Regions from separate parts of the Effusibacillus lacus genome, predicted to be linked through region 2. Evidence: a T-box and tRNA genes for the amino acid it is inferred to sense, from the RefSeq annotation. Region 2 holds a T-box; the other holds one or more tRNA genes.
The links. The T-box of region 2 lies ahead of serS (serine--tRNA ligase). A T-box ahead of a tRNA ligase gene usually reads a tRNA of that ligase, here a tRNA-Ser.

Region 1: it has a tRNA-Ser gene. The T-box ahead of serS (serine--tRNA ligase) is inferred to sense a tRNA for this amino acid. The anticodon was not compared.

The regions. Positions count from the first base shown of each region.
Region 1 is NZ_BDUF01000075.1:12,927-16,321, reverse strand. It holds tRNA gene EFBL_RS13785 (tRNA-Leu) at 16-100, shown strand; tRNA gene EFBL_RS13780 (tRNA-Arg) at 175-251, shown strand; tRNA gene EFBL_RS13775 (tRNA-Ala) at 502-577, shown strand; tRNA gene EFBL_RS13770 (tRNA-Asn) at 587-661, shown strand; tRNA gene EFBL_RS13765 (tRNA-Thr) at 667-742, shown strand; tRNA gene EFBL_RS13760 (tRNA-Glu) at 832-908, shown strand; tRNA gene EFBL_RS13755 (tRNA-Val) at 1,021-1,096, shown strand; tRNA gene EFBL_RS13750 (tRNA-Met) at 1,170-1,245, shown strand; tRNA gene EFBL_RS13745 (tRNA-Asp) at 1,251-1,327, shown strand; tRNA gene EFBL_RS13740 (tRNA-Gly) at 1,403-1,476, shown strand; tRNA gene EFBL_RS13735 (tRNA-Ser) at 1,484-1,572, shown strand; gene EFBL_RS13730 (anthranilate synthase component II) at 2,096-2,677, shown strand; gene EFBL_RS13725 (anthranilate synthase component I family protein) at 2,674-3,395, shown strand, end outside.
Region 2 is NZ_BDUF01000007.1:78,303-81,697, forward strand. It holds tRNA gene EFBL_RS01680 (tRNA-Arg) at 47-125, opposite strand; tRNA gene EFBL_RS01685 (tRNA-Ser) at 306-399, opposite strand; gene EFBL_RS01690 (hypothetical protein) at 441-707, opposite strand; gene serS (serine--tRNA ligase) at 824-2,104, opposite strand; T-box leader at 2,166-2,417, opposite strand; gene pdxT (pyridoxal 5'-phosphate synthase glutaminase subunit PdxT) at 2,466-3,056, opposite strand; gene pdxS (pyridoxal 5'-phosphate synthase lyase subunit PdxS) at 3,072-3,395, opposite strand, start outside.

The sequences.
Region 1 (3,395 bases), on a different contig from region 2:
ACGCCCTCCCGAAATGCGACCGTGGCGGAATCGGCAGACGCGCACGTTTGAGGGGCGTGTGGGATATCCCGTGGTGGTTCAAGTCCACTCGGTCGCACCACTTGTGAATTTCGGGGTTCCCACGAAGTACCCGGAATTTGCTGCAAATGTTTACGTCACTTCGTGGAGTGATTTGTGCCCTTAGCTCAGCCGGATAGAGCGTTTGACTACGAATCAAAAGGTCGGGAGTTCGAATCTCTCAGGGCACGCCATTTATAACTACTTTGGATCTGCTGGTGCCTGCGGATTCGAACGTGGGAGTTCGTCGGAGCGATACATCGATAGCATTTGCTTCGCAGCCGGGTGATCTTCCCGTATCTCTCAGGGCACGCCATATGCAGTTTTTTCGGGGTTCCCGCAATTGTACTCGGTGTAAGCTGCAACGCATTGCTTCACTTTGCCCCTGGGGATAGGTTGTCACTAAGCGACGAGTCGCTAAGTGCAACTTTATGGGGGTGTTTCGGGGATATAGCTCAGTTGGTAGAGCACCTGCCTTGCAAGCAGGGGGTCAGCGGTTCGAATCCGCTTATCTCCACCAGACAGGTATTCCTCGATAGCTCAGCGGTAGAGCATCCGGCTGTTAACCGGAGGGTCGTAGGTTCGAACCCTACTCGAGGAGCCATCCATGCTTCCATAGCTCAGTCGGCAGAGCGCATCCATGGTAAGGATGAGGTCACCAGTTCGATTCTGGTTGGAAGCTCCAGGAAGGAAAGGGCCCATCAAAGTGACGTGAAAGCGATGCGGCTTACACCGACTTTGATGGGGACCCGAAAATACGTTAATAAAACCTTCGGCGCGTTGGAGAAGTGGCTTAACTCACCGCCCTTTCAAGGCGGCATTCACGGGTTCGAATCCCGTACGCGTCACCATCTTTGAATCCGCTACGGGATTCGAGTAACCAGGGTTCGTCGGAGCGTTGCTTCGGAAGCTCTGCTGCGCAGCCGGGTGGTTTTCCCGTATCCCGTACGCGTCACCATCTTTGGAAGCTTAGCTCAGCTGGGAGAGCATCTGCCTTACAAGCAGAGGGTCGGCGGTTCGATCCCGTCAGCTTCCACCAAAGAGGATGAAGGAGGGCCGGCTAAGAGCGGTGACATTCGTGTCACAAGGTCGGCCCGACGACATCCTGTCGTCGCGGGGTGGAGCAGTTGGTAGCTCGTCGGGCTCATAACCCGAAGGCCGCAGGTTCGAGTCCTGTCCCCGCAACCAACCATGGAGCTGTGGTGTAGTGGCCTAACATGCCCGCCTGTCACGCGGGAGACCGCGGGTTCGAATCCCGTCAGCTCCGCCACTATGGATCTCGTCAGGGATTCGAGGAACCAATCACCAAAGAAATTCATCAGTTTTGATGGGTTTTTTTATATTTGCGGGTGTAGTTCAATGGTAGAACTCCGGCTTCCCAAGCCGGCAGCGTGGGTTCGATTCCCATCACCCGCTCCAACAGCGCGGAGGGATACCGAAGTGGTCATAACGGGGCGGTCTTGAAAACCGTTAGGGTGCAAGCCCACGGGGGTTCGAATCCCTCTCCCTCCGCCAAAAAAACAATACTTCTATGTGCAAGGGAGAGGGTGAGAACCCCGGGGTTCGTCGGAGCTAATCTTCGATAGAATTTACTACGCAGCCGGGTGGTTTTCCCGTATCCCTCTCCCTCCGCCAAAAAAAACAATATAAAAAACAATACTTCTATGTACTGGGAGAGGGTGAGAACCCCGGGGTTCGTCGGAGCTAATCTTCGATAGAATCTACTGCGCAGCCGGGTGGTGTTCCCGTATCCCTCTCCCTCCGCCAAATAATGCGCTCTGCGATTTGCAGGGCATTTTTTGTGTATGGAGATGGATGGGAACAGGAGTCGTCAAAGTATATTGACAAAGACGGCCATGGTTGATAAGATGGTTGAAACCATTGGAAGTCAAGAATGAGAGCAGAGTAGAGGAAGAGAGAAGAGCGAGTGCAGCAGAGCCGAGGAATGCGGGATCTTGTTATTCAGGACCAGCTTCTTTTGAGGCTGGTCTTTGCTGTTTTTCCAGAGAGTTGAGTGGAGCGAGAGGAGAGGAGACAGATGATAGGAGTTATTGACAATTATGATTCATTCACCTACAACCTTGTCCAGTATCTGAGAGAGTTTGGTTGCGATGTGAAGATCTTTCGCAACGACAAGGTAACGGTATCTGAACTGGCGGGGTTGCCTTTGACCCATCTTCTTGTATCGCCGGGGCCATGTACACCGGATGATGCAGGGATTTCGATGGAGGCTATCCGGTTTTTTGCAGGAAAGATTCCGATTCTGGGCGTATGTCTGGGGCATCAGTCGATCGGGCAGGTTTTTGGAGGCAAGATTGTGAAAGCGAGAAAGATGATGCACGGCAAGACCTCACTGATTTCACATACGGGTTCAGGGGTGTTTGAAACCCTCCCGAACCCGTTTCGCGCTACACGCTATCATTCCCTGGTGATTGAACCGGAAAGTGTGCCCGATTGCCTTGAGGTCCTGGCGCAGTCTGAAGACGGAGAGGTCATGGCGGTTCGCCATAAGGAATTTGCCATAACAGGTGTGCAGTTTCACCCGGAAAGCATCCTGACCGAAGGCGGCAAGACCATAATTCGCAACTTCCTGAACCAACGTGAGAGGATTTTTGTATGAAGACGATAAACCGCCTGCTGAAAGTGCAAACTCAAGAAAAATACTATCCCCGAACGATAGAAGCGTTTCAGGTATTCCGTAAGCTTCATGCCAAATATGGGGCAACATGCGCATTCCTGCTGGATTCGGTGACGGACTTGAAAAGCCGCTATTGTTCCTCGGTTATTGGACTGTTTCCGTTGGTGGCATGCCGTTTGAAGGGGCACTACCTTCAGCTGGAGGGTCACGAATCCATTGTGCCTGTCCTGGCGGACAATCTTCGTGCCAAAGGATACCTGCTGCCTGCTTTTGAAGGACCTTTGCCGCCGCTTCTGGATGCAATTCAAAAGAGTTTTGAACTGCAGCAACCGGATCTGAAGCCATATTCTTTTGGTTTTATCGGGTATTTTGCCTATGATGCGATTCGTTATTTTGAAGACATTCCCAACACCACTGTGGATGACCGTGGATTGGACGATGTATTGCTCCAAATCCACCAGGTAATTTTCCATTTCGAACCCGACCGGATCCGTATTGTCATTAATGAGATACCGGGGGTGGAAACACCCGATTTTTCGGAACTGGAAGCGCTTCTTGCAAGTGACGAACCTCCTGCGTTTAAAGGGTTTGACCCGGCAGGTTTGGTTATCCAGGAAGATGTCAAGAAAGAACAATATCTTGAACGGGTGAACAGGGCCAAGGAATACATCCGGGAAGGCGATATTTTTCAGGTGGTGCT
Region 2 (3,395 bases):
AAAATGCCGGGTTTGGCATGTACCAAATCCGGCGTTGAACGTTAAATGGTGCACCCAGAGGGATTCGAACCCCCCCAAGACGTCGTTTAGGAAACGACCGCTCTATCCGCCTGAGCTATGGGTGCATATCTTTGTGGGTTGAAAAAACCAGCCTGCGGGCTGGTTTTATTATATCAAAAAACACTGGCGGAGTGAGAGGGATACAGGAAAACCACCCGGCTGCGTAGTTGATACTGCGATGCACAGCTCCGGCGAACCCTCTCATCCACTCAAGGGATCTCATCCCTCAACAAGGATGTTAAATCTGGCGGAGTGAGAGGGATTCGAACCCTCGATACGGGTTTACCCCGTATACTCGCTTAGCAGGCGAGCGCCTTCGACCTACTCGGCCATCACTCCAAAACGACACTTTCCCATTGTACCGTGTAAAGTGCTGAAAATCAAGGTTTCGTGTTTGTCAACTTTTTCATCTTTTGCCTGCGCACGACTGCATACCAGGTCACCAACAACAGGAACCCCCACCCCAGTACATAGAACAGCTTCGATAGAAGCTGGGAAATATCATACGGAGAAAGGCTGATCATGAAACCGACAAAAAACATTGCGCAGGTGATGAACATGGATCGTCCAAAAGCAACCCTGTGCAGTGAGAAATATTGAATGATCAGACATACGACAAAAGTAAGCAGGCCCATAAAAAATAGCATCTTCTTCGCCCTTTCCTTAATGCTTAGAATTATTATAAACGAATTCTGTCCATTATTCGACTGATGTCATCAGAATGGGCTTCAAACGGGGCTGTTTGCCAGCCCCGTTTGATTTGTTACCCAAGAGTAATTTCCTTTACGCCGCCCATATAGGGAACAAGCGCTTCCGGAATCAGGACGCTGCCGTCTGCTTGCTGGTAATTCTCGAGGATGGCCGCTATTGTTCTCCCTATCGCCAGACCGGAACCGTTAATGGTATGAACAAATTCAGGTTTGGCATGCGCTTCCCTGCGGAATCGGATGTTTGCCCGACGGGCCTGGAAGTCCTCAAAGTTTGAACAGCTCGAAATTTCCCGGTACTGATTGGCAGCAGGAAGCCATACTTCCAGGTCATATTTCTTTGCAGCCGTAAACCCGAGATCAGCTGTACACATATCGAGCGCACGGTAAGGCAGGCCCAAGCGCTGCAGAACTGTCTCTGCATCCTTGACCAACTTGCTCCATTCCTCATAGGAATCTTCCGGTTTCGTGAATTTCACCAATTCCACTTTATTGAACTGGTGCATCCGAATCAAACCGCGGGTATCCCGCCCTGCCGAACCGGCTTCCGAACGGAAGCAAGGAGAAAACGCCACATAATAACGAGGAAGATCCTCCGACTGTAAAATCTCATCCCGGTGGATGTTGGTCACCGGCACTTCCGCCGTTGGAACCAGGAAATAATCGGTGTCCACCAGCTTGAAAGCATCCTCTTCAAATTTGGGAAGCTGCCCGGTGCCAATCATGCTGCTGCGGTTGATAATAAAGGGCGGCAGAATTTCGGTGTACCCGTGTTCACCCACGTGGATATCAAGCATAAAGTTCATCAATGCACGTTCCAGGCGCGCACCCAACCCCTTGTAAAACACAAACCGGGCACCGGTTACCTTGCTGGCGGACTCAAAATCGAGAATCCCGAGTTCGGTGGCAATCTCCCAGTGAGGCTTTGGCTCAAAATCAAACTGCCTGAGTTCCCCCCACTTTTTCACTTCCACGTTGTCATCTTCCGTGGCTCCGACCGGAACACTCTCATGGGGAATATTAGGGATGGTTAACAGCAGGTAGGATACTTTTTCGTCCACAATGCGAAGTTCATCATCCAACTCCTTGATACGGTCACCTACCTCACGCATCTCCACAATCAGCTGTTCCACATTCTGCCCTGCTTTTTTCAGCTTTGCAACCTCTTGCGACACACTGTTTCGCCTGGCTTTCAAAGATTCTGTCTCTGCCAGAAGTTCCCGCCAACGAGCATCCAACTGGAGGAAATCATCCACCACCGCCGGAGACTCTCCCCGATTGTTCAATGCTTCTCTTACCCTATCCGGTTCATTTCGCAAAATTCGAGCATCCAACATGATCTTTCACTCCCTTAAAACATGGTGTTTTGCAAATAAAAAGCCCCCGCCGCCAGACAATGTCTGGGACGAGAGCCTTATCTCCCGTGGTGCCACCCAACTTCGACCGCTGGTGAACAAGCATGTCAATTGCCACACGCAACGGTCCTCTTTCATCTGTAACGGGATGACCCGGAGCCGCTTAATCCGAACCCATGATCTCGTTTGACGGCCCGCTTGGAGAGGGATTCGCAGAAACTCCAGACCGGTTCGCAGCGGCCACCGGCTCTCTGAACTGAAGGATTCTGGTACTTGTTCTCCTCATCGCATTTCATCATAGAACAAACACCCAAACGGTTTTGCCAGTATACCACATTTTGAATTACGAATTCAATTTTACACTCTCTCGAACCATATCAACAAAATATTGGTGCAAACGGACATCATCCGTCAATTCCGGATGAAACGACGTACCGAGCAGATTGTCCTGTCTGGCGGCCACAATCCGATTCTGATAAGTTGACAGAATCTCGACACCCGGACCCACTTCCATGATGTGGGGGGCCCGAATGAATACTGCGCGATAAGGTTCTCCTTCCAGACCTTTTATTGTGAGATCCGTTTCAAAGCTTTCGCGCTGGCGGCCAAAGGAATTGCGATCCACTAGGGCATCCATGACCCCCAGATGGGCCCAGTCCTGACCGTGAATCCGGTTCGCCAACAGGATCAGGCCGGCACAAGTGCCAAACATGGGAGTTCCGGATTTGGCCATCTCCCGAATCGGTTCCATCAACTCATACTGGTTCATCAGTTTTCCAATGGTCGTGCTTTCGCCGCCGGGAAGAACCAAACCGTCTAGATCTGCCAGATCCTCCTTGCGCTTTACCGCCACAACTTCTTCGGCACCCGCTTGCCGCAAGCTTTTAATATGTTCCGTAACCGCGCCCTGGAGCGCCAATACGCCAATTTTCATTTACAGGTCGGCCTCCTACCAGCCGCGTTCCGCCATGCGCTCGTTTGCCCCAAGGGTCGACAATTCAATCCCCTTCATGGCACCCCCGAGATTCTTGGAAAGTTCGCCAATGAGTTTGTAATCCTGATAGTGAGTGGTCGCTTGTACGATTGCTTTGGCAAACTTGGCCGGATTTTCCGATTTGAAGATCCCGGATCCCACAAATACGCCATCAGAGCCGAGATGCATCATCAATGCCGCATCTGCAGGAGTAGCCACGCCGCCGGCTGCAAAGTTTACAACAGGAAGCTTGCCGAGCTTCTTCACTTCCAGAAGCAATTCATAAGGCGCTCCCAGATT